Regions from separate parts of the Citrobacter sp. LST-B2 genome, predicted to be linked through region 1. Evidence: predicted binding sites of a transcription regulator. Region 1 holds the regulator's gene; the other holds the start of a gene.
The links. The regulator Fur, encoded in region 1, represses iron uptake genes when iron is present. The targets are predictions, from matches to a motif close to ATAATAATGAGAACNACTATCAA.
Positions count from the first base shown of each region.

Region 1 (15,784 bases):
CTGTGAACCCAGCACCAGAATCATCACTTCTTCAGCGTCCAGCAGGGTACCCACGCCAACGGTCAGCGCGTACTTCGGTACCTGATCCACGTCGCCGTCAAAGAAACGGGAGTTTGCCACACGGGTGTCATGCGTCAGGGTTTTGATACGGGTACGAGAAGCCAGCGACGAAGCCGGTTCGTTAAAGGCGATATGACCATCATTGCCGACACCCCCCATGAACAGGTGGATTTTACCGTAGGAACGGATCTTTTCTTCATACTGACGGCATTCGGCGTCGATGTCCGGCGCGTTGCCGTTGAGCAGGTTGATATTTTCTGCTGGAATATCAACATGGTCAAAGAAATTGCGATGCATGAAGCTGTAGTAGCTTTCCGGATGCTCTTTTGGCAAGCCGACATATTCGTCCATATTGAACGTCACGACGTGTTTGAAGCTAACCTGGCCCGCTTTGTGCATTTCGACTAAGGCTTTATACGCTGTCAACGGCGTGCCGCCTGTCGGCAGACCCAGAACAAACGGACGATCGGCTGTCGGTTTGAACGCGTTGATGCGATTAACGATATGGCGTGCCGCCCATTTGCCGACCTGTTCAGCGGAAGTCAGGGGAATCAGTCTCATTCTTCACCTCAGAAAGTAAATGTAAGCCGTTGACGGATTGTGCAGGTGCATGGCAAAGCGTAACCTGGCATGCATCAGTTGGGTCAATCTGTCTTGATTTTTTGAATGATAAAATAAGTTTTCCCACATAGCCAGTAAAAGGGAGTGAATATAACGATATTTGGTGACTAAACTCACAAAAAACACGCTTTTAATTTGCGGTACGAATTAAATTTTTACACACTCACAATGCCAGTAAAGCAACAACTGAATTTCAATAAGTTAGTGACAAAATAAAAACACAGCTTAAAGCGAGCCTTAACGGGGTCTCAAAGGGGGAAGAAAGTGAGTATTCTAGGTTATCTGCAAAAGGTAGGCCGTGCGCTAATGGTGCCGGTCGCCACGCTGCCTGCGGCGGCAATATTGATGGGGGTCGGCTATTGGATCGACCCGGTAGGTTGGGGTGGAGATAACGCCCTTGCGGCGTTCTTCATTAAGTCCGGTTCCGCCATTATCGATAACATGTCCGTACTGTTTGCTATCGGTGTGGCTTACGGTATGTCTAAAGATAAAGACGGTGCTGCGGCGCTGACCGGTTTTGTGGGCTTCCTGGTGCTGACCACGCTCTGTTCTCCGGCGGCGGTTTCCATGATTCAGAAGATCCCTGCAGACCAGGTGCCTGCTGCTTTCGGAAAGATCAGCAACCAGTTCGTGGGTATCCTTGTGGGTATTATCTCTGCTGAACTGTACAACCGCTTTAGTAGCGTTGAGCTGCCGAAAGCGCTCTCCTTCTTCAGCGGGCGCCGTCTGGTACCGATCCTCACCTCTTTTGTGATGATCGTTGTGGCGTTCATCATGATGTACATCTGGCCGGTAATTTTCGACGGTCTGGTTAACTTCGGTGAACACATTCAAAAACTGGGCTCAACCGGTGCGGGTATCTACGCCTTCTTTAACCGTCTGTTGATTCCGGTGGGTCTGCATCACGCCCTGAACTCCGTATTCTGGTTCGACGTTGCGGGGATTAACGACATTCCTAACTTCCTCGGCGGTGCCCAGTCTATTGAATCGGGTAAAGCAGTTGTCGGGATTACCGGCCGTTATCAGGCGGGCTTCTTCCCAATCATGATGTTTGGTCTGCCGGGTGCGGCGCTGGCTATCTACCACTGCGCGCGTCCTGAGAACAAGGCGAAAGTGCTGGGTATTATGATGGCCGGTGCGTTTGCGGCATTCTTTACCGGTATCACTGAACCGTTGGAATTCTCCTTCATGTTCGTTGCGCCGGTTCTGTATGTGATTCACGCCGTCCTGACCGGGATCTCTGTATTCATCGCAGCGAGCATGCATTGGATTGCTGGCTTCGGCTTCAGCGCGGGTCTGGTGGATATGGTGCTTTCTTCCCGTAACCCGCTGGCGACCCAGTGGTGGATGCTGATCCCGCAGGGTCTGGTGTTCTTTGCCATCTACTACGTGGTGTTCCGTTTCGTTATTACCAAATTCAACCTGATGACGCCGGGTCGCGAACTGGCTGTGGCTGGCAGCGAAGCGGACGGTCAGGACCTCAATGTGAGCAGCGATAAAGAGCAGGACGTTTCTGCCCTGGCGCGTCAGTACATCGCCGCCATCGGTGGTTCTGATAACCTCACCGGTATTGACGCCTGCATCACCCGTCTGCGTCTGAGCGTAAAAGACTCGTCGCTGGTGAATGAAGGTCTGGCGAAACGCCTGGGTGCTTCTGGTGTGATTCGTCTGAACAAAACCAGCGTGCAGATTATCGTCGGCTTCGTGGCTGAGAAAATCGCTAACGCGATGAAAACCACCGGTCCGGTTGCGGCGGCTGAAGCCTCTGCTGCGCCTGTTGCCCAGGCAGCAGCTAAACCGCAGGCGGTTCCAAATGCGGTGACCATTGCCGAACTGGTTTCTCCGGTAACCGGTGATGTGGTTGCGCTGGAGCAGGTGCCTGACGAAGCGTTCGCCAGCAAAGCGGTGGGTGACGGTGTTGCGGTAAAACCAACGGATAAAACCGTAGTTTCTCCGGCTGCGGGCACGATTGTGAAAATCTTCAATACCAATCATGCGTTCTGTCTGGAAACTGAGAAAGGCGCGGAAATCGTTGTCCACATGGGGATCGATACTGTCGCGCTGAACGGCCAGGGCTTCACGCGTCTGGTAGAAGAGGGCGCGGAAGTGACCGCGGGTCAGCCGATTCTGGAAATGGATCTGGATTACCTGAACGCAAACGCGCGCTCTATGATTAGTCCGGTGGTGTGCAGCAACATCGACGATTTCAGCGGCCTGGTGATTAAAGCCGACGGTCACGTGGTTGCCGGTCAAACGCCACTGTATGAGATCAAAGGGTAGGTCGGATAAGGTATAAGACGCCATCCGGCAACATGAAGCGGCGGGGGAAACCTCCGCCGCTTTTTTTTGCAGCAAATTCCCTCCTATTTTTCTTCAACGCCACTTTTTCAGTAACTAAAGGTTGTCAGTCAGTCCGGCTTATAAGATCATATGCCGTTATACGTTGTTTACGCTTTGAGGAATCCACGATGAGTGAGGCTGAAGCCCGCCCGAGTAACTTTATTCGTCAGATCATCGATGAAGATCTGGCCAGTGGTAAGCACACCACAGTCCATACCCGTTTTCCGCCGGAGCCAAATGGCTATCTGCACATTGGCCACGCGAAATCCATCTGCCTGAACTTTGGTATCGCGCAAGACTACCAGGGCCAGTGCAACCTGCGTTTCGATGACACCAACCCGGTAAAAGAAGATATCGAGTACGTTGATTCGATCAAAAACGACGTTGAGTGGTTAGGTTTTCACTGGGCTGGCAACGTTCGCTACTCCTCAGATTACTTTGATCAACTGCACGCTTATGCGGTTGAACTGATCAACAAAGGTCTGGCGTATGTCGATGAGCTGACGCCGGAGCAGATCCGCGAATACCGTGGCACGCTGACTCAGCCTGGCAAAAACAGTCCGTTCCGCGATCGCAGCATCGAAGAGAACCTCGCGCTGTTTGAAAAAATGCGTACCGGCGGTTTTGAAGAAGGTAAAGCCTGCCTGCGTGCGAAGATCGACATGGCGTCGCCGTTTATCGTGATGCGCGATCCGGTTCTGTACCGCATTAAATTTGCCGAGCACCATCAGACCGGCAACAAGTGGTGCATCTACCCGATGTACGACTTCACCCACTGCATCAGCGATGCGCTGGAAGGTATTACCCACTCTCTGTGTACCCTGGAATTCCAGGACAACCGTCGTCTGTACGACTGGGTGCTCGATAACATCACGATTCCGGTTCATCCGCGCCAGTATGAATTCTCGCGCCTGAATCTGGAATACACGGTGATGTCCAAGCGTAAGCTGAACCTGCTAGTGGCTGACAAGCACGTTGAAGGCTGGGACGATCCGCGTATGCCGACGATCTCTGGTCTGCGTCGTCGTGGCTATACCGCAGCGGCGATCCGTGAATTCTGCAAACGCATTGGCGTGACCAAGCAGGACAATACGATCGAAATGGCGTCGCTGGAATCTTGTATCCGCGAAGACCTGAACGAAAACGCCCCGCGTGCGATGGCGGTTATTGATCCGGTGAAACTGGTTATCGAGAACTACCCGCAGGGTGAAAGCGAAATGGTCACCATGCCTAACCATCCGAACAAACCGGAAATGGGCACGCGTGAAGTTCCTTTCAGCGGTGAAATCTGGATCGATCGCGCTGATTTCCGCGAAGAAGCCAACAAGCAGTACAAGCGTCTGGTGATGGGTAAAGAAGTGCGTCTGCGCAACGCCTACGTGGTGAAAGCAGAACGCGTGGAAAAAGATGCGGAAGGCACTATTACCACCATCTTCTGTACCTATGATGCAGATACCCTGAGCAAAGATCCGGCAGATGGCCGTAAAGTGAAAGGTGTGATCCACTGGGTTAGCGCCGCACACGCGCTGCCAGTCGAAATTCGTCTCTACGATCGTCTGTTCAGCGTACCAAACCCAGGCGCGGCGGAAGATTTCCTCTCCGTGATGAACCCGGAATCGCTGGTGATCAAACAGGGGTTTGCTGAACCGTCGCTGAAAGCCGCAGTAGCAGGGAAAGCGTTCCAGTTTGAGCGCGAAGGTTACTTCTGCCTGGACAGCCGTTACGCCAGCGCAGAGAAGCTGGTGTTTAACCGCACCGTTGGCCTGCGTGACACCTGGGCGAAAGTCGGCGAATAAACTGCCGCAATGCTACCTTCAAGCGCCGCATTCTGCGGCGTTTTTTTATCTTCTGTTCAACGAAAAATCTCGCTTTGCGAAGCGAATTAATTCCCATTCACAAAATAATGCCATTAACAACCGTCTGTTATCGATAACACCCGCAAAAAAACAGATAGTGTCATGAAATCGCGTTCATCTTTCTGGAAAACAAAGAGAATTTTCAGCTTTTACGGTATTTTTTGATGGATGAATAAAATGTAACAGGAAGCAATGAATTATGTGCGGTTGCTCATACTCTTACATTCTCGTTACAGAAAGATATTGATAATTCGCGTCGCGAAAAATAGTCTATCACTGTAGTCAGTGAGGTTTTTTTTCAGTGCTACTTTTACTTTTTTATTTTTTCGCTGTTTTGCCTTTGGCAACAGCAATTTATACGTCAAAGAGGATTAACATATGCGTACGTTTAGTGGCAAACGTAGTGCGCTGGCGTTGGCTATCGCCGGTATCACAGCACTGTCAGGTCTGGTCGTTGTTCCGCAGGCACAGGCCGAAGGCTTTATCGATGATTCAACCCTGACGGGTGGCATTTATTACTGGCAGCGTGAACGCGACCGTAAAGATGTCACCGACGGAGATAAGTACAAAACCAACCTTTCTCACGCGACCTGGAACGCCAACCTGGATTTCCAGTCCGGCTATGCAGCAGATATGTTCGGTCTCGATGTGGCGGCGTTTACGGCAATTGAAATGGCAGAAAACGGCGACAGCGGCCATCCAAACGAAATCGCGTTCTCGAAAAAGAACAAAGGCTACGATGAAGACTACTCCGGTGATAAGAGCGGAATCAGTCTGTACAAGGCCGCCGCGAAATTCAAATACGGCCCAGCCTGGGCGCGTGCCGGTTATATTCAGCCTACTGGTCAGACGCTGTTAGCACCGCACTGGAGCTTTATGCCAGGTACCTATCAGGGTGCTGAAGCGGGCGCAAACTTTGACTACGGCGATGCAGGCGCACTGAGTTTCTCCTACATGTGGGCCAACGAATATAAAGCGCCATGGCACACTGAGGTTGATAAATTTTACCAGGGCGATAAAAAGACCAAAGTCGATTATCTCCATTCTGTCGGCGCAAAGTATGATTTCAAAAATGACCTGGTGCTGGAAGCCGCCTTTGGTCAGTCCGAAGGCTATGTCGATCAGTACTTCGCCAAAGCCAGCTACAAGTTTGATTTAGGTGGCAATCCGTTCTCCACCAGCTACCAGTTCTACGGTGCGCGTGACAAAGTTGATGACCGCAGCGCCAGCGATATCTATGACGGAACCGCCTGGCTGCAGGCGTTGACCTTCGGCTATAAAGTGGCGGAAGTGGTTGACCTGCGTCTGGAAGGGACCTGGGTTAAGGCCGAAGGGCAGCAAGGGTTCTTCCTGCAACGTATGACGCCGACCTATGCGTCATCCAACGGTCGTCTGGATATCTGGTGGGATAACCGTTCAGACTTCAACGCCAACGGCGAAAAAGCGGTCTTCTTTGGCGCGATGTATGACCTGAAGAACTGGAACCTGCCAGGCTGGGCCGTCGGGGCTTCTTATGTGTATGCCTGGGACGCGAAACCGTCTACCTGGCAGAGCAACCCGGATGCGTACTACGACAAAAACCGTACCATTGAAGAATCGTCATACAGCCTGGATGCGGTCTACACCCTGCAGGACGGTCGTGCGAAAGGCACCATGTTTAAACTGCACTTCACCGAATATGACAACCACTCCAACATCCCGAGCTGGGGCGGCGGTTACGGCAACATCTTCCAGGATGAGCGCGACGTGAAGTTCATTGTGATTGCACCGTTCACCATCTTCTAATGCCAACAGCGGCAGGCCTTGGGCCTGCCGCCTCGTTGAGGACCATGCTATGAAAAAACTGATACTCATCGCCGTAATGGCCTCGGGACTGGTGGCCTGCGCACCGTCAACGGCGCCGAAAGAAGATAGTCGGTTGAAAGAGGCGTATAGCGCCTGTATCAACACGGCACAGGGATCGCCCGAGAAAATCGAAGCCTGCCAGAGCGTGCTGGATGTGCTGAAAAAAGAAAAACAACATCAACAGTTTGCAAATCAGGAAAGTGTTCGTGTGCTGGATTACCAGCAGTGTATTCAGGCGACACGTACCGGTAACGATCAGGCTGTCAAAGCCGATTGCGATAAGATCTGGCAGGAAATTCGCAGTAACAATACGGCGAAGTAAACGTCAGAGACAACATAAAGCGGGCGGAGATATCTCTCCGCCCGCTTGCGTTTCAGAGCTTATTCTCTGCTGTCTGATAGCCACGGCTGAGACGAACAAACAGCATTGCCGTTGCGGCGAGTCCGCACAGCGCCGCGCACATGAGCCACCACCCCGGAGAACTCTTATCGCCGGTCAACTGGACCAATGCGGTGGAGATAGCAGGCGTCAGGCCGCCGAAAATCGCTGTCGCAAGACTAAAGGCCAGCGAAAAACCCACGGTTCGGACATAAACCGGCATCACTTCGGTCAGGGCCGCCACCATCGCGCCGTTATACATGCCAAAAAAGAACGAGAACCAGAGCAGCACCAGCGTCATGCGGGTGAAGTCAGGGGCAGCGGTAAGCCAGTTCATCACCGGCCAGGTGGTGACGAGGGCGAGCAAGGTGATGCCCATCAGCACCGGGCGTCGCCCGATCCGATCAGAGATGGCACCGCCAATCGGCAGCCAGATGAAGTTAGAAATCCCTACCAGCATGGTGACTACCAGGCTGTCACGTGCGCTCAGGTTCAACACCGTTCTCCCGTAAGTGGGGGTATAGACAGTAATAAAATAAAAGGTCGTGGTCGTCATCGCCACCAGCAGGGTACCCGCGGTGATGATGCGCCAGTTTTTAGCAATGGTGGTAAAAATTTCCCGGGTGTCCGGACGGTGTTTACGTTGTAAAAAGGCTTCAGTTTCCTGTAGCGAACGTCGAAGAACAAAAATCAGCGGAATAATCATGCAGCCAATGAAGAACGGGATTCGCCAACCCCATTCGGAGATTTCATCGTGTCCCAGCGTGACATTCAGACCGTAGCCGATCAGCGCGGCGACGACAATCGCCACCTGCTGGCTGGCCGATTGCCAACTGGTGTAAAAGCCTTTATTGCCTGGCGTGGCGATCTCAGAAAGATAAACAGAGACACCGCCCAGTTCGACGCCAGCAGAAAATCCCTGTAGCAGACGCCCCACCAGGACCAGCACGGGAGCCAGCAGGCCGATAGTCTGATAACCCGGCACGAGGGCGATGAGCAGCGTGCCGCAGCCCATAATCGCCAGGGTGACCATCAGCCCTTTCCGTCGGCCGATCCTGTCGATATATGCGCCCAACACCACGGCCCCGATAGGGCGCATTAAAAATCCGGAGCCAAAAACGGCAAAAGTAAGCATTAATGCGGCAAACTCACTTTCGGCAGGAAAAAACGTCTTTGCGATATAAGTGGCGTAAAAACCAAACAGGAAAAAATCGAACTGTTCGAGAAAATTACCGCTGGTCACACGCAGTATTGCGCCGAACGTGCCAGCGCGCGATGGTTGTTGAGTCATTGAAGTTGCTCCACTGTCTTATCATAATTATGTATAGAGGTAAGAGTTTGCGGGTTAGTCGCCTGCGACCCCCGCCTGTTTTCCACGTCGCTTCTCAATCGCCCATTTGAGTAAAGACGCGCAGCGGTAAAATCCGTGGGCAAATTTTCCGTATGGAATGGTCAAAAAAAGCGCCATGACCACGCCAAGATGGATGGCAAGCAGGATCCCCATCCATGAGGTGTCTCTTCCCGCCAGCAAACCTAAACCGGTCAGGCTGGTCAGGAGCAGCAGTAAAATAAAACCGCGATCCATCGGTTTCTGTCGCGCGTCGCCATGCAGTGGCGAGCGCTTAAGGTTTAACCACAGCAGGCCTGCCGGGCCGACAATTAAACCGATTCCTCCGAGCGTGCCAAGCATGACCGGCACGCTGAAGAACGGGTAGGGGGCTTCCCAACCGGCGAAGTAGTGGTAACCCGTCGCCACCACGGTCGCGGCGAAACAGAGCATAAAGCCGTAGAAGGTGAAATGGTGGAAACGACGACGCATCAATGTGAAAGCATCGTCCGCCTCGTTGCAGCCTTTGCCATGTCCGCCATCGAGGTATTTCAGCGTCAGCGCGTTGTGCGACGCTTCGGCAATTTCCGCCGGACGCGGCCCGACGGGAGAGATCTCGCGCCAGAAGCGGATCACCCCTGCCATTAGTAAACCGATCGCCAGCATGAAAACCGATCCAAACATCCATGCCAGCAGGTTGTGCGGGAAGATTTGGTAGAAATCACCGGCCAGCGGCGGATGGAGTAGCGATCCCTTCAGCCCCATCGCGAGGAGTAAAAAGAGGATCAGACTAAAGACCAGTGCCAGCGTCACGGTAACGCCAGCCTGGCGATACAGCGCTCCGAAGGCCGCCGGTTGTGCGTAGTGTTGATACGTTTCCAGACGCACTTCCGCCATTGCTTTCGGCACGTTGATCGCAAACTCATGGGGCGGCGCATACTGGCAGGCGTGCAGACAGGCGCCGCAGTTATGGCACAGGTTTGCCAGATAGTTAATGTCCGCTTTGCCAAATTCCAGCCGTTGCGTCATCGCCGGGAACACGGCGCAAAACCCTTCGCAATAGCGACAGGCATTACACACCTGCATCACCCGCTCGACTTCAGCTTCTGGCTCGGTGAGAATTTTGGCCTCGATGATCAGTTTTTCAAGCTGCTTCATGATGCGCCTCCTTACGTGCTGCCTGCGCGGCTTCTTTACCTGCGATGCGACCAAACGTGGTGCCGATGGACATGCCGACACCGGCGGTATAGCCCTTGCCCAGTACGTTGCCAGCCATCATCTCACCGGCAACGAACAGGTTACGGCTGGGGGTGCCTGCGAAGTGAACCGCAGCGTGTTCATTCACTTTCAGTCCCAGGTAGGTAAAGGTGATCCCCGGTCGCAGGGCATAACCGTAGTAGGGGGGCGTATCAATAGGCCGCGCCCAGTGCGTTTTCGGTGGCGTCAGGCCCTGCGTCGCGCAGTTGTCCAGCTTCGTGTGATCAAACTGACCCGGCTGACAGGCCTGATTGTAGTGCTCCACGGTATGGGTAAAGCGTTCGGGATCCAGCCCCAACTGGCGGGCCAGTTCACTCAGCGTATTGGCCTGTGCGCCGGGGAAAACCGGCGGCATAAAGTGACCGATCGCTTTGCTGTCGATAATGGAGTAGCCAATCTGCCCCGGTTGGTGGGCAACCAGACGCCCCCAGATGGCATAGCGTTTCGGCCAGAAATCTTCGCCTTCATCGTAAAAGCGCTCCGCGTCCCGGTTGACTACCACACCCAGTGAGACGCAATCCACGCGGGTACAAATGCCGCCGTCGTACAACGGGGCCCGGGCATCAATCGCTACACAGTGGGACTGAGACGGATCGCCGATAATGTCAGCACCGGCATCGATCATAAACTTGAGCAAGACGCCCTGATTAAAGCGGGTGCCGCGAATGAGGAAGTTATCGGCTGGCCATTCGCCACGAGCGTTCTCTCCCCAGGCGTCGCGCAGCCATTCGCGGTTGGATTCAAATCCACCGGCGGCGAGTACGCAGGCTTTCGCCTCAATGCGCTCGTGACCTGCCAGGGCTGCGATGAATTCGCCGTTGCGCAATTCAAGTGCCTGTACCGGCGTGTTGTAGCGAATCTGTACCCCCAGCTTTTCTGCGCTGCGGTAATAGGCGTTCACGAGGGCTTTACCGCCGCCCATGAAGAAGGCATTGGTACGCGCCACGTGCAGCGCGCCAGAGAGCGGAGGCTGAAAATTAACGCCGTGCTGACGCATCCAGTCGCGACACTGGGAAGAGGTCCGGATCACCAGTCGCGCCAACGCTTCATTGGTATTGCCTTCGGTGACACGCCAGAGATCCTGCCAGAACTCCTCTTCGGGATAACTCTCGACCAGCACATCCTGTGGCGCATCGTGCATACAGCGTAAATTGCGCGTGTGTTGGGAATTCCCGCCGCGCCATTCCCGGGGCGCAGCCTCTAACAGCAGCACGGAAGCTCCTGCCTCACGGGCGGTTAAGGCGGCACATAACGCGGCATTACCACCGCCAATCACCAGTACATCAACCATCGTCTACTCCATTACCATTTAACTATTTGTTAAATTTGTAATTGAAATGTATACGTGCTGATTGTATGGGCGCTATGACGAATAGCTAAAGAGGGGTTTAGGGAGCGTAAAGGGTTGCGCCCGGCCAATGACCGGTTTCAACGAGTTCACGCATGACTTTTGTGAGTATTACGCGGGCTGCAAGACCGGCAGGGGTGAGTTCATCGTCCGACAGACTGACCAGAAAATTGGGGCGGCTGAGGACAGGATTATGGACGCCGATCACTCTTAGCGCTTCCCTCTCAAGATGCGAAATGGCTGCACCGGGTTGCAGCGTGGCGCCGAGTCCGCTGCCAACGGCGCGCATCAGTAACGTCAGGCCGTCAATTTCCGTGGCAATATCGACCTTCAGTCCGTGTTCCTGACAGATGGCTTCCAGTCTGCCACGCAGGCCGTGTCCCTGGCTTGGCATGATCAGGGGAATATTCGCCAGTTGAGCAGGCGTTATGGTGTCATCCGGAATATCCACCAGCAGCTCGTGTGTGCCAATCAGAAACAGGCGCTCCTCAAGAACCGGTCTGGCGCTCCAGCGCAGGATCTTCTCTTTTTGAAACACGACCGCCAGATCAATCTGGCGCGTGTTGATCATCCGTTCCAGATTACCCGACAGGCTTTCCACCACGTGCAGGCGAACGTCGGCGTAATGTTCCCGCATGGCATGAATAAACGGTATTCCCAGGATGGAGGCGGTGCTGGGGGCCATGCCGACGCTGACGTGTCCCGAAAGACGCGCCTCGCGAGCGGCCAGGATCGCATCATCGGCGTGGCGTAGCGCCAGTTGTGCCTGCGAGTAAAAGGCCAGACCAGCGTTAGTGGGCGTGACGCCGCGCGTGGTTCGCTGCAACAGGCGGATCGCGAGTTCGTTTTCCAGCCGCGTCATCTGCTGGCTCAGGGCGGACACGCCGATGTCGAGATCGAGCGCCGCGCTGCCCATACTGCCGGTTTCTACAATACGGACAAAGTAACGTAGCTGGCGAAGTTCCATTTCGATTCTCCGGACGAAGCAGGGTAAGATATTTTACATTAAAGCAACATGCAGGCAGAAGAAAGCGCTGAGTAGGGAATGGCAGGCATAAAAAAAGCCAACCGGCAGGTTGGCTTTTCAGAATAATGCAGATTATTTCGCGTCATGCGCGTGTTCGTTTTCGCGGCAATCGCCTTCAGCGCAGTGGCCATAGAGGTAGAGGCTATGGTTCGTCAGACGAATGCCATGCTTCGACGCGATCTCACGCTGGCGCGCTTCAATAGACTCATCGCTAAATTCGATCACTTTGCCGCAATCAAGGCAAATCAGGTGATCGTGATGATGCTGCTGGGTCAGCTCGAAAACGGATTTGCCGCCTTCAAAATTGTGGCGGGTTACGATACCGGCGTCATCAAACTGGTTCAGCACGCGATACACGGTCGCCAGACCAATTTCTTCACCCATGTCGATCAGCCGTTTGTATAAATCTTCCGCACTGACGTGATGGTTATCCGGTCCCTGAAGAACTTCCAGAATCTTTAAACGTGGAAGCGTTACTTTCAGGCCAGCCTTCTTTAATGCGGTATTGTTGTCAGTCATGCGGAATCTGTCCTGTTGCTAAACGATTCACTTCATACAAGAAGTGACAGAAATTGCACTCGGGATAATGCGTTTCATTATAGGACTGCCGTGTCTAAATGAAAACTGCAAGCCTCTGGCAAATGTTAATAAATAGTCGGTATTGCCTGGAAATGAGAGCGCCACCTAAAAACTCCCGCACATTGTACAGGGATGGGCAAGAAAGTTACAAATTTGTAGCAATTATTTTGATTGGTTCTGTCTATTGATGCGGCGCAAACCTTGTCTGCGCCGCCGTACATCAGGCGTTGATGATCTCATCAAGGTGCAATTCTTCAGAGATCTGCTTCACCCATTTTTCCACGCGCTCGGCGGTCAGTTCCGGCTGACGGTCTTCGTCAATCGCCAGACCGACAAAATGGTTATCATCCGCCAGACCTTTGGAGGCTTCAAAATGATAGCCAGCGGTCGGCCAGTGACCCACGATGGTTGCACCGCGCGGCTCAATGATATCGCGGATTGTGCCTAACGCGTCGCAGAAGTATTCTGCATAATCTTCCTGATCGCCACAGCCGAACAGTGCGACCAGTTTGCCGTTAAAATCGATGTCTTCGAGGGTAGGGAAGAAGTCGTCCCAGTCGCACTGCGCTTCACCGTAGTACCAGGTTGGGATGCCAAGCAGCAGAATGTCATAACTTTCGAGATCTTCCTTGCTGCTTTTTGCAATGTCATGCACATCGGCAACGTCTTTACCAAGCTGTTTTTGAATCATTTTTGCGATATTTTCGGTATTCCCGGTGTCGCTGCCGAAAAAGATGCCAGTGATTGCCATGAGTAAAGTAACCTCTTGAAACTTATTGAAATGGTGGTGGCGAATTGCCCACAGATAAGGGCAATCATAGCAGAACAGTCAGGTATGCGGAAATAGCAAACGCATACGAGTGCACTCCATGCTACACGAAAGTGGGAGAGAGGATAATTTCAGGCGAGATCCTGGCCGCGTAGCGTTGCCAGTTGGGCCATCAATATCTCTTCGATCAGTTCACTGCGGCTCATCTCTCGGGATTCCGCCAGCTCATTCAACGCGTCAACAGCTTCTGCGTTGAGTTTGAGTTCGACACGCTTAAGACCGCGAACTTTGTCGCGTTTGAGTTGATTACGCTTATTAATGCGCAGCTGTTCATCGCGTGAAAGCGGATTGGTTTTCGGTCGTCCCGGGCGACGCTCGTGCGCGAACAGATCTAGTGTCGTACGGTCCGTTTGTTCTTTGGCCATGATATTGGTGACTTCGGGGAAACAATCAGCCAGGCCTCTGCCCGGATGGATAGCGCGCCATCATACATCAGCGAATGAGGCGCGCCAACGTTCACACGCGTAATCGCGCACGGACGCTGAGTTTTTAATCAGTTAGCTGTTTCATTAAGATAACGACGGATGGCGCGCAACACCGCCTCCGGTTTTTCGGCATGCACCCAGTGACCGGCCCCGGCAATCACATGCGCACGTGCTTGCGGAAACTGTGCCAGTAAATCGTCGCGATACGCCTCGGTGACGTATGGGGAGTTGCCGCCGGGGATAAACAGCGCCGGATGATTCCAGGCGGGAATTGTCTCCCAGCCGACGATATGCGGATATTGTTCCCACAGTACCGGCACGTTGAAGCGCCACTCGCCGTCAACATACGATTTCAGCAAAAATTGAATCACGCCTTCTTCATTAAGATGTTCGCGCATGACCGCTGCCGCCTGCTGGCGAGTTTTTGCCGCTGATGCCGTCACCGCGTTGATAGCCGCGAAAATTTCGTCGTGGCGGCGGACATGATAGTCCACCGGGGCGATATCGATAGCCACTAAGCGATCGATGCGTTCCGGAGCCAGCGCACTGAGCGCCATCACCGCTTTACCCCCCATCGAGTGGCCAATGAAGGTGGCTTTTTCGAGGTGTTGCGCATCCAGCGTATCCAGCAGATCCTGCGCCATCGCCGGGTAGTTCATCACTGGGTCGCGAGGAGAGAGACCGTGGTTACGCATATCGACCTGGATGATGTCATGGTCGTTCACCAGATCACGAGCAAGCACGCCCAGATTGTCCAGACTGCCAAATAAACCGTGAACCAGTACGATGGGAGAATTATTGTGCAGGTTTTGTGCGGATTGCGCTCGGATATTCAATTTCATGGCAAAGTTCTTTTTTTCGCTCTGTCGGGTTAGGGTATTATGTTGACCATTCTGCCACTGGGCTGCAACCACTTCGGTTTTCTCCGAGTTTTTTGTTCAGCCGGGTTTGACGCTATTCGCTGTTGGGATTTGCTCCTATACTCCCAACGATTTGTATTTCAGATCAGATAAGACACCGCACTGGATTAAGATGAAAACGATTGAAGTTGATGATGAACTCTACAGCTATATTGCCAGCCACACGAAGCATATCGGCGAGAGCGCATCCGAGATTTTACGGCGTATGTTGAAGTTTTCCGCCGCATCACAGCCCGTCACGCCAGTGACAAAAGAGGTTCGCGCTGCGCAACCGGTTGTTGCTGAGGCGAAACCCGTCAATCTTGTCAAAGATAAAGTGCGCGCTATGCGTGAACTGCTTCTGTCCGATGAATATGCGGAACAGAAGAAGGCCGTTAACCGCTTTATGCTGGTGCTGACTACACTCTATACACTGGATCAGCACGCGTTTGCTGAGGCAACCGAATCGTTGCATGGCCGTACGCGTGTCTACTTCGCGGCTGATGAACAGACGCTACTGAAAAACGGTAACCAAACCAAACCAAAACACGTGCCCGGCACGCCGTATTGGGTGATCACCAACACCAACACCGGCCGTAAATGCAGCATGATTGAGCACATCATGCAGTCAATGCAATTCCCGGCGGAATTGATTGAAAAGGTTTGCGGAACAATTTAATCCATGCAGAAAAGGACCAGGCAATGGCAATCCACGACCGTGCAGGTAAACCTGCGCAACAGAGTGATTTGATTAACGTCGCGCAACTGACGTCACAATACTATGTACTGAAGCCCGCAAAAGGAAATGCGGAACACGCGGTGAAGTTCGGCACCTCCGGACACCGTGGCAGTGCAGGCCGTCATAGCTTCAACGAACCCCACATTCTGGCGATTGCGCAGGCTATCGCGGAAGAACGTGCAAAAAATGGTATTACGGGTCCATGCTACGTGGGGAAAGATACCCATGCACTGTCTGAACCGGCGTTTATCTC
Region 1 covers NZ_CP192598.1:1,550,574-1,566,357, forward strand. Annotated here, with positions in the region: gene nagB (glucosamine-6-phosphate deaminase) at 1-621, opposite strand, end outside; gene nagE (N-acetylglucosamine-specific PTS transporter subunit IIBC) at 946-2,961, shown strand; gene glnS (glutamine--tRNA ligase) at 3,150-4,817, shown strand; gene chiP (chitoporin ChiP) at 5,256-6,662, shown strand; gene ACQ0PY_RS07290 (ChiQ/YbfN family lipoprotein) at 6,712-7,044, shown strand; gene tcuC (tricarballylate/proton symporter TcuC) at 7,097-8,392, opposite strand; gene tcuB (tricarballylate utilization 4Fe-4S protein TcuB) at 8,447-9,586, opposite strand; gene tcuA (FAD-dependent tricarballylate dehydrogenase TcuA) at 9,573-10,976, opposite strand; gene tcuR (tricarballylate utilization LysR family transcriptional regulator TcuR) at 11,074-12,000, opposite strand; gene fur (ferric iron uptake transcriptional regulator) at 12,133-12,579, opposite strand; gene fldA (flavodoxin FldA) at 12,860-13,390, opposite strand; gene ybfE (LexA regulated protein) at 13,540-13,833, opposite strand; gene ybfF (esterase) at 13,962-14,735, opposite strand; gene seqA (replication initiation negative regulator SeqA) at 14,926-15,471, shown strand; gene pgm (phosphoglucomutase (alpha-D-glucose-1,6-bisphosphate-dependent)) at 15,495-15,784, shown strand, end outside.

Region 2 (15,784 bases), 490 kb from region 1:
GGCGTGCTGGAAGTGTATATGGGCCATTACATGCGTGAATGGCTGGCAGAGCAGGGGATGGTGAAATCCGGCGAGTGCCCGGCACCGGATACGGTCTATACCTATGCCAACAGTCTGCAGCGTACGGTCGCGACCGCCCAGTTCTTTATCACCGGTGCGTTCCCTGGCTGCGATGTTCCGGTGCATCACCAGGAAAAAATGGGCACCATGGACCCCACCTTTAACCCGGTGATCACCGATGATTCGGCGGCTTTCCGCGAGAAAGCCGTACAGGCGATGGAAAAAGAGCGCGGCCAGATGCAACTTGATGACAGCTACAAGTTGCTGGAACAGATGATCAACTACAAAGACTCGCCATCATGCAAGGAAAAACAGCAGTGTTCGCTGACTGACGCTAAAGATACCTTTAGCGCGAACTATGAGCAGGAGCCCGGTGTCTCCGGACCGCTGAAAGTGGGGAACTCGCTGGTGGACGCCTTCACGCTGCAATACTACGAAGGATTCCCGATGGATCAGGTGGCCTGGGGCGAAATTAAATCCGATCAGCAATGGAAGGTGTTGTCGAAACTCAAAAATGGCTATCAGGACAGCCTGTTTACCTCTGCGGAGGTCGCACGTAACGTGGCGAAACCGCTGGTGAAATACATCGACAAAGCGCTGGTGACCGAACAGGCGAAAGCGCCGAAAATTACCGTGCTGGTGGGGCATGACTCAAACATCGCCTCACTGCTTACCGCACTGGAATTCAAACCCTATCAGTTACATGATCAAAACGAACGTACGCCGATTGGCGGCAAAATTGTCTTCCAGCGCTGGCATGACACGAAGGCCAACCGCGATCTGATGAAAATTGAGTATGTGTATCAGAGTTCAGAGCAGCTGCGTAATGCGGATGTGCTGACGCTGAAAGCCCCGGCGCAACGCGTGACTCTGGAGTTGAAAGGATGCCCGATCGATGCGAACGGTTTCTGTCCGATCGACAAGTTTGACGCGCTGCTGAATGAGGCGGCGAAATAAATGAGGTTCCCCCGCGCAAGCGGGGGATTTAACGGCTTAAACGTTTTTACGTTCGATGGTCTGTTCGCCCCAGAAGAGCGCGTCTTTATCTGTCTTATCAAAGGCTTTGATGAGCACTTCATCGCTGCCTTCTTCCCAAATTTTTTCTGCCAGCTTTTCGTCATATCCGGCAACTTCAAATATGGCTTCGGCTATTTCCGGCGATGTATTGCGCAGACTTGCCCACTCACCGACGTGATGAGCCTTCGCTTCTTGAGTTGGCATTCTTATCCTCCCGTTGAAGATTAGCCGTTGAGCTTCACTGCCAGACCGGCAACGTATTCGCCCTGATAACGTGCGATAGAGAGCTCTTCCTGACTGGGCTGGCGTGAACCGTCACCCCCGGCAATGGTCGTTGCGCCATAAGGCGTACCACCGCGAACTTGCGAAACATCGAACAGTTCCTGTGCGGCGTAGCCGATGGGCACAATCACCATCCCATGATGGGCAAGTGTAGTCCATGTAGACGTAATCGTTTGTTCCTGACCGCCGCCTGTCCCGGTAGAACTGAAAACGCTGGCGAGTTTGCCATACAGCGCGCCGGACGCCCACAATCCGCCCGTCTGATCGAGGAAGGTACGCATCTGGCCTGACATATTGCCAAAGCGCGTTGGCGTACCAAAAATAATGGCGTCGTAATCCGCCAGTTCTTGCGGGGTGGCGACGGGCGCGTTTTGCGTCTTGCCTCCGGCTTTGGCAAAAATTTCAGCTGGCATGGTTTCCGGTACACGCTTAATCACGACCTCTGCGCCGTCCACTTTGTTTGCCCCTTCCGCTACCGCGTGCGCCATCGTTTCGATGTGTCCGTACATGGAATAATAAAGCACCAGAACTTTAGCCATTTGTACTACTCCTCGTATTAACCGTGTCTGTAGCGATTCGCTACCCTCTTTAAAGATATGACGTGGCGCTGAGAGTGCAAATATCACGACCATTTCTTTGATTTATAACAAATTTTAGGACAGCCTGTTTTGTAGCAAAATGATACATTTTCTCGCCGCTAAATTTTGCTAATCATAAGAAAGGCTTATTGATAAACTGAGGCAATTATTTCTCAACACGGACTTAAGCTGTTGCAGGATATTACCAGCGGCGGGCCGAACGCTCTGTATTGCCTAAGCTTAGTTTCACGTCGCGAGGTGAATGGCATCCGCCATCCGTGGCGTGAGGAGTCACTCCTCAGTACCTATGCAATATGATGTCTAATCAATGACGGAGGTCAGTAATGGCAAACCATCGAGGCGGTTCCGGTAATTTTGCCGAAGACCGCGAAAGAGCATCAGAAGCAGGTAAGAAAGGTGGTCAGCACAGCGGGGGGAATTTTAAAAATGACCCGCAGCGTGCCTCTGAAGCAGGTAAAAAAGGGGGCAAGAGCAGTGGTGGTAGCCGTAACAGCTAGCATTGCCGCACTTGTCGATCATCATGTTCAGCCTCCCCTAACTGCGTGATGACGCCACCGCCGCCGGATACTCCGGCGGTTTTTTTTGCCCGTCAGGTTGAACTGAAAGGAAACGCCACGCAGACTATGCGCCACTGACAGATTCACCGAACAAGGAAAGGGCATGGCCGAACGTGCTGAGAAAAAAACAGGTAAACGCTCGCAGGCGGTCAGCGCGAAACGCGAAGCGATTCTGACAGCCGCATTAAATACGTTTTCACAATATGGTTTTCACGGCACCCGTATTGAACACATTGCCGAGCAGGCCGGCGTCTCCAAAACCAATCTTCTTTATTACTACCCGTCAAAAGAGGCGCTGTATGTCGCCGTGCTACGTCAAATTCTGGATATCTGGCTGGCGCCCTTAAAAGCGTTTAGGGAAGATTTTGCGCCATTGGCTGCCATTAAAGAGTACATCCGGCTGAAGCTGGAAGTGTCCCGTGATTACCCGCAGGCCTCGCGTCTTTTTTGCATGGAAATGCTGGCCGGTGCGCCGCTGTTGATGGATGAATTGACCGGCGATCTGAAAACGCTGATTGATGAAAAGTCCGCCCTGATTGCCGGTTGGGTGAAGAGCGGCAAACTGGCGCCGATCGACCCGCATCATCTGATCTTCATGATTTGGGCTTCAACACAGCATTACGCCGATTTTGCGCCTCAGGTTGAGGCGGTGACGGGCGCAACGCTGCGTGACGAAACCTTTTTTAATCAGACGGTTGAAAACGTTCAACGCATGATTATTGAGGGAATTCGCGTTCGTTAATTGGCAGGCGGCAGTGGGCAGCTCATATCGCCTTCTTCGCACTGTAGCAGCGAGGCGAGAAACGCTTCACGCTCGGCGGTTTTATCCGCCAGACACTGATTGGCGATCATCACCTGAGCACTTCCCCCCTCGGTGCCGGAGCTGATAAGCGCGCAGTCGGCATCGCGCATGGCGATCCACGCGGTCTGCGCCTTTTTCAGCAGTTCCTGCTGTGGCGGGGCTGCGCGTTTCAGCGCATTCTGATACGTTTCATTCAGTTCTTTGTCTGCCGTCTGATACTGGGTGACAGCACAGGTATTCATTTCCGCTTGCGTGCTGGCATTTGCGCAGTCATCGGCCAGCGCCTGACCGCTGAGCAGCAGCGCAGCGCAGGTGAGTAGTATTCGTTTCATCATTCCCTCTGGCTCCATAAAAAAAGGCCCCGTTTCCGGAGCCTTAATTAACCACAGCCTTAGCCAATTGTCATCAGGCTTGCGTTACCTCCGGCGGCTGCCGTGTTCACGCTTAACGAACGCTCGACGTACAGTCGCTCCAGCAGAATATTGCTTTCACCACGGGCGAAACCTTGTACCGAGACAATCGCGCCTTCACGGGCTGCTACCGCTTCACACAGGGCACGAAGCTGATCGGAATCGCCGTGGAAGATCACCGCATCAAAAGGCTGCGTTGTCAGGCTGTCGGTTTTCGCAAACGCAATGCGGGCAGAAACCGCTGCCGGCAGGCGTTTCGCCAGATCACGGTGGAAAGCATCGTCAGTCCACAAAATCTGACTCCCGACCGAAGTGACGGCGGCAAGTTGCACCAGCGCATCCTGTTCATCATCCGCGATACACAGTACGCGCTCACGCGGTAACAGTGTCCAGGTGTTACGCTCCCCGGTAGGGCCAGGCAGCAGACGCTGCGTACCGGCCTGCGCCAGTTCGCCAAACTGTTGGCAAAGTTGACGTAACACAGGGCGATCGGCCGCCCACTCGCTGAGCGCTTCCAGCGGCTGGATCAGCGCGGCTTTCAACTGGGCGTCTACCGGATAGGCCGCATCCTGACGCGCCAGAGTGATGGCCAGCGCATTTTCCGGACGATTTGCCAGCAGACGGTAGAGATAGAGCGGCCCACCGGCTTTTGGGCCGGTCCCCGAGAGTCCTTCGCCGCCGAACGGCTGTACGCCGACGACCGCCCCCACCATATTCCGGTTAACGTACAGGTTGCCTACGTGCGCCGAACCGGTGACCTGGGCAATGGTTTCATCAATACGGGTGTGGACGCCCAGCGTCAGACCGTAGCCGGAGGCGTTGATTTGGTCAATCAGCGCGTCCAGGTTGTTACGGTTGTAGCGTACAACGTGCAGAACCGGACCAAAGACCTCTTTTTGCAGCTCATCAATGCTTTCCAGTTCGATCAGCGTTGGCGCAACGAATGTACCGCTTTGCCATTCACGGACATCTTCACTGTTTTCACGCGCCGCTTGGAATACCGGACGACCTTTCGCCCGCATAGCCTGAATATGCTGTTCAATATTGGCTTTGGCTTCACTGTCGATCACTGGACCGATATCGGTGGTCAGACGCCCCGGGTTGCCCATCCGGCATTCGGCCATCGCGCCGCGCAGCATTTTCAGCGTGTGGTCGGCGATATCATCCTGTAGACAGAGTATGCGCAGCGCGGAGCAGCGCTGTCCGGCGCTGTCAAATGCCGAGGACAGTACGTCGACCACCACCTGTTCGGTGAGGGCAGACGAGTCAACGATCATCGCGTTCATGCCGCCCGTTTCGGCGATCAGGGGAATCGGACGTCCCTGTGCATCCAGACGCGTCGCGATGTTACGTTGCAGCAGCGTCGCCACTTCGGTAGAACCGGTAAACATCACGCCGCGCACGCGGCTGTCGGCGGTCAATTGCGCGCCCACCGTTTCACCCCGGCCAGGCAGCAGTTGCACCACGCCCGGCGGTACGCCAGCTTCCAGCAAGATGGCAATGCCCTGGGCTGCGATAAGCGGCGTCTGTTCCGCGGGTTTTGCCAGTACGCTGTTGCCTGCAGCCAGCGCGGCGGCGATTTGTCCGCTGAAAATGGCCAGCGGGAAGTTCCACGGGCTGATGCAAACAACCGGACCGAGCGGGCGGTGGGTCTCATTATCAAAATCGTCACGCACCTGACCGGCGTAATAATGCAGGAAGTCTACTGCTTCACGCACTTCGGCAATGGCGTTGGCGAAGCTCTTACCGGCTTCACGCACCAGAATGCCGATCAGCTGTTGCATCTGGCCTTCCATCAACACGGCAGCGCGATGGAGGATGGCGGCACGTTCATGCGGCGGCGTCGCAAACCAGATAGGAGCATTGTTCACCGCGCTTTGCAGCGCCTGTTCGACTTCAGTTTCACTGGCTTCACGGACATAACCGACGATGTCTTTCGGTTCTGCCGGGTTGACCACCGGGCTCATTTCGCCCTCGGCAACCGGTGTCTCGAGCATCGGCAACGCTCGCCATTTTTGCAGCGCGCTGTTGAGCAGGGCAGAGGAGAGGGAGGCCAGACGATGTTCGTTGGAAAGATCCAGACCGGCAGAGTTTTCGCGCCCTTTGCCGTACAAATCGCGCGGCAGCGGAATTTTCGGATGCGGCAGACCGGTCTGACCTTCCTGCTGCGCCAGTTTTTCAACGGCCTCGACCGGATCGGCCACCAGTTCGTCCAGCGGCAGCGTGGTATCCGCGATACGGTTAACAAAGGAGGTGTTCGCCCCGTTTTCCAACAGACGACGCACCAGGTACGCCAGCAGCGTTTCATGGGTGCCAACCGGTGCATAAATGCGGCACGGACGGTTAAGTTTGCCATCCGTCACTTTACCGGTGACCTGTTCGTACAGCGGCTCACCCATTCCGTGCAGGCACTGGAACTCATACTGACCTGGATAGTAGTTCTGTCCGGCCAACTGGTAAATGGCTGCCAGCGTATGGGCGTTGTGGGTTGCAAATTGCGGGTAGATCAAATTCGGTACGGCGAGCAGCTTTTTCGCGCAGGCGAGATAAGAGACATCGGTGTAGACCTTGCGCGTGTAAACCGGGTAGCCTTCCAGACCGTCCATCTGGGCGCGTTTGATCTCGCTATCCCAGTAGGCGCCTTTGACCAGGCGGATCATCAGACGGCGACGGCTGCGGGTGGCCAGATCGATCAGGTAATCGATGACGAACGGGCAACGTTTCTGGTACGCCTGAATGACGAAACCAATACCGTTCCAGCCAGCCAGTTCAGGTTCAAAACACAGTTTTTCCAGCAGATCGAGGGAGATCTCCAGACGGTCGGCCTCTTCGGCATCGATATTGATGCCGATATCATACTGGCGCGCCAGCAGCGTCAACGACTTCAGGCGCGGATAGAGCTCTTCCATCACTCTATCGTACTGGGCACGGCTGTAACGCGGGTGCAGGGCGGAGAGCTTGATAGAGATCCCCGGACCTTCATAAATCCCGCGTCCGTTCGACGCTTTACCAATTGCATGAATCGCCTGCTGATAGGAGACCATATAGGCCTGCGCATCGGCTGCGGTCAGCGCGGCTTCACCCAGCATATCGTAAGAGTAGCGGAAGCCTTTTTCTTCCAGCTTACGGGCATTCGCCAGCGCTTCGGCAATGGTTTCTCCGGTCACGAACTGTTCGCCCATCAGACGCATCGCCATATCGACGCCTTTACGGATCAGCGGCTCACCGCTCTTACCGATAATGCGGTTCAGAGAGCGAGAAAGGCTGGCTTCGTTATGGGTGGAGACCAGACGACCGGTGAACAGCAGACCCCAGGTCGCCGCGTTGACGAACAACGACGGACTACGACCAATGTGCGACTGCCAGTTACCGTTGCTGATTTTGTCGCGGATTAAGGCATCGCGCGTGGCTTTATCCGGAATACGCAGCAGCGCTTCCGCCAGACACATCAGCGCCACCCCTTCCTGCGAAGAGAGAGAAAACTCCTGCAGCAAGCCTTGCACCATACCGGCACGGCCGCTGGCTGTTTTCTGATTACGCAGTTTATCCGCCAGTTGGTAAGCCAGCTTATGGGCCTGTTCGGCTACCGGCTGCGGCAGACGCGCCTGTTCCATCAGCATCGAGACCGCGTCAGTTTCAGAGCGACGATACGCGGCGGTAATGGCGGAACGCGAGACCGACTGTGGGAGGATCTGCTCGGCAAATTCCAGGAAAGGTTGATGGATCTCTTCCTGCGGTGCCGTGGATTCATCGCCTTCGTTGGCGGCTCCGGCCAATAGCGCAGGAATTTCTGGCAGCGTGTCATCGTTTTCCAGTTTTTCCAGGTAATTAAAGATTGCCTGCTTAATCAACCAGTGCGGGGTGCGATCAATTCGCGTTGCCGCTGACCTAATGCGCTCGCGCGTTGCGTCATCCAGTTTAACCCCCATCGTGGTGGTTCCCATGCCATCTGCTCCTGTTGTTCGGTGAGGTACTGCTTATCGTTATCGAGAAATATCTACTATGTTGCAACTTTGTGCAACCACGTTAAATGTGACCTGTATAACAAGCTTAAAAATGAATGAAATGTTAATAAAAGAAAGATGTATGACGTTGGGAAAAATAATAACGCTATCTTTTTCTCTGCGGCAGTTAACACTTTTAAAAGGTGCAACCGCGAAAAATGTGAGAGAGTGCAACCTGCCAGAAAATAGTGTTCATCTGCATTTAAATTTGATGTAAATGATGTGTTAAATCGATTGTGAATAAACCGCGCTTCCGGCAGGATACGGTCGCCCGGGAAATACAACAGGCTTTGCCACGTTCCGGCAGAGCAATAAAACAGAAGAGTCTGGAGATTTTATGGCAATTAGCACACCGATGCTGGTGACGTTCTGTGTCTATATTTTTGGCATGATACTGATTGGTTTTATCGCCTGGCGTTCAACCAAGAACTTTGATGATTATATTTTGGGGGGCCGCAGTCTCGGGCCATTTGTCACCGCATTATCTGCGGGCGCGTCAGATATGAGCGGCTGGCTGCTGATGGGCTTACCGGGCGCGATTTTCATTTCCGGGATTTCAGAAAGCTGGATTGCCATCGGCCTGACGTTAGGGGCGTGGATCAACTGGAAGCTGGTGGCCGGGCGCCTTCGCGTGCACACCGAACATAATAATAACGCCCTGACGCTGCCGGACTACTTCACCGGGCGCTTTGAAGACAAGAGCCGGGTTCTGCGCATTATCTCCGCGCTGGTGATTCTGCTGTTCTTCACTATTTATTGTGCATCCGGCATCGTGGCAGGGGCGCGTCTGTTTGAAAGCACCTTTGGCATGAGCTACGAAACCGCACTGTGGGCAGGCGCGGCGGCCACCATCCTCTATACCTTTATTGGCGGATTCCTCGCGGTAAGCTGGACGGATACCGTACAGGCCAGTCTGATGATTTTTGCGCTGATCCTGACGCCGGTGATTGTCATCATCAGCGTTGGGGGCTTTGGCGATTCGCTGGAAGTCATTAAACAGAAGAGCATTGAGAACGTTGATATGCTCAAAGGGCTGAATTTCGTCGCCATCATTTCCCTGATGGGCTGGGGCCTGGGCTACTTTGGTCAGCCACACATTCTGGCACGTTTTATGGCGGCGGATTCCCACCACAGCATCGTTCATGCCCGCCGTATCAGCATGGCCTGGATGATCCTCTGTCTGGCAGGTGCGGTCGCGGTCGGTTTCTTCGGCATCGCTTACTTCAACAACAATCCGGCGCTGGCGGGTTCGGTGAATCAGAACGCGGAGCGCGTGTTCATCGAACTGGCGCAAATCCTGTTTAACCCGTGGATTGCCGGTATCCTGCTGTCTGCGATTCTCGCGGCGGTAATGTCAACGCTGAGCTGTCAGTTGCTGGTATGTTCCAGCGCCATTACCGAAGATCTGTACAAAGCGTTCCTGCGCAAAGGTGCCAGCCAACAGGAGCTGGTTTGGGTAGGGCGCATTATGGTGCTGGTGGTCGCGCTGGTGGCGATTGCCCTGGCGGCGAACCCGGATAACCGGGTGCTGGGTCTGGTGAGCTACGCCTGGGCTGGTTTCGGCGCCGCGTTTGGTCCGGTGGTACTGTTCTCGGTGATGTGGTCGCGTATGACTCGCAACGGCGCACTGGCCGGGATGATTATCGGTGCCGTGACGGTGATCGTCTGGAAACATTTCGGTTGGCTGGATCTGTACGAAATCATTCCGGGCTTTATCTTCGGCAGCGTCGGTATCGTCGTCTTCAGTCTGTTGGGTAAAGCGCCATCATCGGCGATGCTCAAACGCTTTGCTGAGGCTGACGCGCACTATCATTCCGCACCGCCATCGCGTTTGCAGGAAGGCTAACGTCTCAGTTCACTGACTAATCAGGCCCGCTTCGTGCGGGCTTTTTTGTCTTTTTCAGCTATCGCTTCCTGCCACAATCATTAACCCGCTAAGTGTTTACATTCTGACATCATTATCATTACATTCTGCTTGAGTTTTCTCTTGTCGTAATGATAATCACTATCACTGTAATTTACCTTTCTTTGCATCAGTTGACTAAGAATAACGTTTAAGGGTGTCTGGCATGTTTGTTCCGTTTCTAATTATGTTGCGTGAAGGGCTGGAAGCCGCGCTGATAGTCAGCCTGATTGCCAGCTATCTGAAGCGTACCCAACGAGGCCGTTGGATTGGCGTGATGTGGATTGGTGTATTTCTGGCGGCGGCGCTGTGTCTGGGCCTTGGGATCTTCATCAACGAGACCACCGGTGAGTTTCCGCAGAAGGAGCAGGAACTGTTTGAGGGTATCGTCGCGGTGATTGCTGTGGTGATCCTCACCTGGATGGTGTTCTGGATGCGTAAGGTTTCGCGCAACGTCAAAGTCCAACTGGAGCAGGCGGTCGACAGCGCATTACAGCGCGGTAATCACCACGGCTGGGCACTGATTATGATGGTCTTTTTCGCCGTGGCGCGTGAAGGGCTGGAATCCGTTTTTTTCCTGCTGGCGGCCTTTCAACAGGATGTTGGGATCTGGCCGCCAGTGGGGGCCATGCTGGGGCTGGCGACTGCGGTTGTTCTCGGTTTCTTACTCTACTGGGGCGGTATCCGTCTGAACCTGGGCGCTTTCTTTAAGTGGACCAGCCTGTTCATTTTGCTGGTGGCAGCCGGTCTTGCTGCAGGCGCGATTCGCGCCTTCCACGAAGCGGGATTGTGGAATCACTTCCAGGACGTGGCATTTGATATGAGCGCTATTCTTTCGACGCACTCGCTGTTTGGCACTTTGATGGAAGGCATTTTTGGCTACCAGGAAGCTCCGAGCGTCAGTGAAGTTGCGGTCTGGTTTATCTATCTGATACCGGCGCTGGTGGTGTTTGCATTGCCGCCGCGCACAGGCACAACCGCGTCCCGCGCAGCGCCTTGACGCTTCGCGACGCAAACTCTTATGTAGTTACAACATACTTATTTAAAGGGATGGTCATGACGAATCACTTTCGCCGTAGTGCGCTGCAGCTTGGCATGGCTGCACTGTTTGCTTCTGCTTTTACTGCCCATGCTGCGGATATTCCGCAGGTTAACGTCACGGTAACGGATAAACAATGTGAGCCGATGAGCATTACGGTTAATGCCGGCAAAACCCAGTTCATCATTCAAAACCACAGTCAGAAAGCGCTGGAATGGGAGATCCTGAAGGGGGTGATGGTGGTTGAAGAACGCGAAAACATCGCGCCGGGATTCAGCCAGAAGATGACTGCCAATCTGCAACCGGGCGAATATGACATGACCTGTGGCCTGCTGACTAACCCGAAAGGGAAGTTGATTGTTAAGGGCAGCGCGACGGCCGATGCCGCGCAGAGTGACACTTTGCTGAGTCTGGGTGGCGCTATCACCAACTATAAAGCCTATGTGACCGAAGAGACCGCGCAGCTGGTGGCGGGAACTAAAGCCTTCACCGATGCCATTAAGGCGGGCGATCTGGAGAAAGCGAAGTCACTGTATGCGCCAACTCGTCAGCATTACGAACGTATCGAGCCGATTGCTGAGCTGTTCTCCGATCTTGACGGCAGCATCGATGCCCGTGAAGACGATTACGAACAAAAAGCCGCCGATCCGAAATTTACCGGCTTCCACCGTCTGGAAAAAGCGCTGTTTGGCGATAACTCGGTCAAAGGGATGGAGAACTACGCCGATCAGTTAAATACCGACGTTCTGGATCTGCAAAAACGCATCAGTGAACTGGCATTCCCACCGTCAAAAGTGGTTGGCGGTTCAGCAGGACTGATTGAAGAAGTGGCGGCCAGTAAAATCAGCGGCGAGGAAGATCGCTACAGCCATACCGATCTGTGGGATTTCCAGGCGAACGTTGACGGAGCGCAGAAGATCGTAGACCTGCTGCGTCCGCAACTGCAAAAAGAGAACAGCGAGCTGTTAGCAAAAGTGGATGCGAACTTCAAAAAAGTGGATACCATCCTCGCGAAATATCGCACCAAAGACGGTTTTGAGACTTACGATAAACTGACCGATGCAGATCGCAACGCGCTGAAAGGCCCGATTACGACGCTGGCGGAAGATCTCGCGCAATTACGCGGTGTACTGGGTCTGGATTAAGCACCATGCAGCATGATAATAAAAACGGCGTGAGCGAACCGTCACGCAGACGTTTGTTGAAAGGAATGGGCGCGCTCGGCGGCGCGCTGGCGTTGGCCGGCGGTTGTCCGGTCGCCCATGCGCAAAAGCCGCAAAGCGCGCCGGGAACCTTGTCGCCGGATGCTCGTAGCGAGACTCAGCCTTTTTACGGTCCCCATCAGGCGGGTATTTTGACGCCGCAGCAGGCTTCAATGATGCTGGTGGCATTTGACGTTCTGGCATCGGATAAAGGTGAGCTCGAACGATTGTTTCGCCTGCTGACGAAACGTATTGCTTTCCTGACCACTGGCGGCCCGGCACCGGAAACGCCGAACCCGCGTATGCCACCAATGGACTCCGGGATCCTCGGCGCCTTCATCGCGCCGGATAACCTGACCATGACGCTGTCGGTGGGGCATTCGCTGTTCGATACGCGCTTTGGCCTACAGGCGCAGATGCCAAAGACGTTGCAGAAAATGACCCGTTTCCCGAATGACTCTCTGGATGCGGCGTTATGCCATGGCGATGTGTTGCTACAGATTTGCGCTAACACCCAGGACACGGTGATCCATGCCCTGCGCGATATCATCAAACATACGCCGGATTTGCTGAGCGTTCGCTGGAAGCGAGAAGGGTTTATATCCGACCATGCGGCGCGCAGTAAGGGTAAAGAGACTCCGGTCAATTTACTGGGCTTTAAAGACGGTACGGCGAATCCGGACAGCAGCGATGTAAAGCTGATGCAGGACGTGGTGTGGGTGACGGCGGAGCAGGGGGAACCGGCGTGGGCCATTGGCGGATCTTATCAGGCTGTTCGTTTGATTCAGTTTCGCGTCGAATTCTGGGATCGCACGCCGCTCAAAGAGCAGCAAACCATTTTTGGCCGCGATAAGCACACCGGCGCTCCGTTGGGGATGCAGCACGAACATGATGTGCCGGATTACGCCAGCGACCCGGACGGCAACGTCATTGCGCTGGACAGCCACATTCGTCTGGCGAATCCACGCACGGCGCAGACGCAGTCGAGCCTGATGATGCGTCGTGGATACAGCTACTCCCTTGGCGTGACGCCATCCGGACAGCTTGATATGGGATTGCTGTTTGTCTGCTATCAACACGACCTGGAAAAAGGGTTCCTGACCGTGCAGAAGCGGCTAAACGGCGAAGCGCTGGAAGAGTACGTTAAGCCGATTGGCGGCGGCTATTTCTTCGCGCTACCGGGAATCAAGCAGGCCGATCGCTATCTGGGCCAGTCTCTGCTTGAAGCCTGACAGTGATACCCCGTCTGTGGGCGGGGTATGTTGCGTCTCACGCGGCTGAAAATATTCTTTTTTTATATGATCCGTTTTTTGAAATAATTTTGTAATATCTCCGTAAGAGACTGTTGCCAACAGAAATGAGAATTTAGTTAACGTCAGGTAAAAATATTGTTGCGTTATTGCTAAGTTCTGATGTAATTATACGTAATAGCGGTAGTTCCCGGCAGTGATGGTTATTCACTATGGAGATCGCGAATGGTAAAGTCCTCTCGTGGACACGTTTCTGACAGTTTTTGCAGCCTATTACGCGGAAGTCTCTCCTCCGGTAGCCATCTCGTCACCGCTAAATTTCTCTCATTTTCCCCTCTTCTTCGTGTTACTGACGCCATATTCGGTGCGCGTAGCCGTGTGTGGCGTCTATTCGAAAGGCAAGCAATGGCTTACAAGGAAGCCAACCCGCAGATGTTCGTGCGCATAATCGCGCTGCCAACGGCGCGTGTGATGAATACCAACAACTCAAGGTGCTATCCATGGGAAGACAAAAAGCAGTGATCAAAGCTCGTCGTGAAGCAAAACGTGTGCTGAGACGGGACTCACGCAGTCATAAACAGCGTGAAGAAGAATCGGTCACCTCGCTTGTGCAGATGAGTGGCGTAGAAGCGATTGGCATGGCGCGCGACAGTCGCGACGCCACGCCAATCATGGCGCGCAATGAGGCTCAATCGCACTACCTGAATGCTATCGAGAGTAAACAACTGATTTTCGCTACGGGCGAAGCCGGGTGTGGTAAAACCTGGATCAGTGCGGCAAAAGCAGCAGAGGCCCTGATACATAAAGATGTAGACAGGATCATTGTCACCCGTCCAGTTCTGCAGGCTGATGAAGATCTCGGCTTCTTACCTGGAGATGTATCGGAGAAGTTTGCTCCCTATTTCCGGCCGGTTTATGACGTGCTGGTTAAACGACTCGGGGCATCTTTTATGCAGTATTGCCTGCGACCTGAAATCGGTAAGGTGGAAATCGCGCCGTTCGCCTACATGCGCGGACGTACATTTGAAAATGCAGTGGTCATTCTTGACGAGGCTCAGAACGTCACTGCTGCGCAAATGAAGATGTTCTTAACGCGCCTCGGGGAGAATGTGACGGTTATCGTCAACGGGGACATTACCCAGTGCGATTTACCCCCTCATGTTCAGTCAGGGCTCAGTGACGCGCTGGCCCGCTTTAAAGAAGATGAAATGATAGGGATTGTTCGCTTCAATAAAGATGATTGCGTTCGCTCGGCGCTCTGCCAACGAACGCTGAATGCGTACAGTTAAGTTAGCAATCTTTGCGCTCAGAGCCCGGGAAAACCGGGCTTTGTTTTTTAGGCGAATGTCACATAGGGTGGTGAGGGGGATTGACTGGCTTCGCTCGTTGTCGACCCCCGGTCGGGGATTCTCATCCCCCCATTGGGGAATATAAAAGAAAAGAGCCGATACATAAGTACCGGCTCTCATCTGAAATATGGCGGTGAGGGGGGGATTGACTCGCTTCGCTCGCCCTGCGGGCGTCATGGCCTGCGGCCATTCCGTCCAACGGGCTGCGCCCGTTGTCGACCCCCGGTCGGGGATTCTCATCCCCCCCATTGAGGAATATAAAAGAAAAGAGCCGATACATAAGTACCGGCTCTCATCTGAAATATGGCGGTGAGGGGGGGATTCGAACCCCCGATACGTTGCCGTATACACACTTTCCAGGCGTGCTCCTTCAGCCACTCGGACACCTCACCATATTGTTGTTCCTCAACGACTGGAACGGGCGCTAATTTAGGGAAATACGCCGCCTGCGTCAATCAACTTTTCCAAAAAATCGTGCGTTTATACAAACTTCAAGCAACCTGTAGGTTAATTAGGCGAAAACTGCTTTTTTTGCCAGCGCCAGCGAATTTGCTATGCTGATGATCCCTTTGAAAACGATGATAATAAGTGCGAAAAATTCCGCACAACAACCCGCAGGAGTCAATATGGATATCATTTTCTATCACCCTACGTTTGATACCCCCTGGTGGATCGCTGCCCTGGAAAAGGCTATTCCGGGTGCCAGAGTCCGGGAGTGGAAGCAGGGCGATACCGATCCGGCAGATTATGCGCTGGTCTGGCATCCACCGGTAGAAATGTTGGAAGGGCGTAAACTGAAGGCGGTGTTCGCACTTGGGGCGGGTGTAGATTCGATCCTGAGCAAACTGAAAGCCCATCCCACGATGCTGGATCCCGCCATTCCTCTCTTTCGTCTCGAAGATACTGGTATGGGCTTGCAGATGCAGGAATACGCGGTCAGTCAGGTGCTGCACTGGTTCCGCCGTTTTGATGATTACCAGGCGCTGAAAAACGAGAGCCAATGGCGACCGCTGCCGGAATATACGCGCGAGACGTTTACCGTGGGAATCATGGGCGCTGGCGTACTGGGCGCGAAAGTGGCTGAAAGTTTGCAGGCCTGGGGTTTCCCGCTGCGCTGCTGGAGTCGCAGTCGTAAAACCTGGCCTGGCGTTGAGAGTTTCGCTGGCACTGAAGAGTTAGGCGCATTCCTTAGCCAGACTCGCGTGTTGATAAATCTGCTGCCCAATACGGCGGAAACGGTCGGCATTATCAATGGCAAACTGCTTGACCAACTGCAGGATGGGGCGTATCTGCTGAATCTCGCGCGTGGC
Region 2 covers NZ_CP192598.1:2,044,124-2,059,907, forward strand. Annotated here, with positions in the region: gene agp (bifunctional glucose-1-phosphatase/inositol phosphatase) at 1-1,017, shown strand, start outside; gene ACQ0PY_RS09735 (YccJ family protein) at 1,054-1,281, opposite strand; gene wrbA (NAD(P)H:quinone oxidoreductase) at 1,302-1,898, opposite strand; gene ACQ0PY_RS09745 (con-10 family general stress protein) at 2,282-2,455, shown strand; gene rutR (HTH-type transcriptional regulator RutR) at 2,619-3,257, shown strand; gene ACQ0PY_RS09755 (lysozyme inhibitor LprI family protein) at 3,254-3,649, opposite strand; gene putA (trifunctional transcriptional regulator/proline dehydrogenase/L-glutamate gamma-semialdehyde dehydrogenase) at 3,709-7,671, opposite strand; gene putP (sodium/proline symporter PutP) at 8,069-9,577, shown strand; gene efeU (iron uptake transporter permease EfeU) at 9,801-10,634, shown strand; gene efeO (iron uptake system protein EfeO) at 10,691-11,818, shown strand; gene efeB (iron uptake transporter deferrochelatase/peroxidase subunit) at 11,824-13,107, shown strand; gene phoH (phosphate starvation-inducible protein PhoH) at 13,626-14,414, shown strand; RNA gene ACQ0PY_RS09790 (RtT sRNA) at 14,603-14,735, opposite strand; tRNA gene ACQ0PY_RS09795 (tRNA-Ser) at 14,779-14,866, opposite strand; gene ghrA (glyoxylate/hydroxypyruvate reductase GhrA) at 15,101-15,784, shown strand, end outside.
Region 2: efeU (iron uptake transporter permease EfeU) is a predicted target of Fur. The motif match lies at 9,721-9,743, and genes of this name have one in related genera.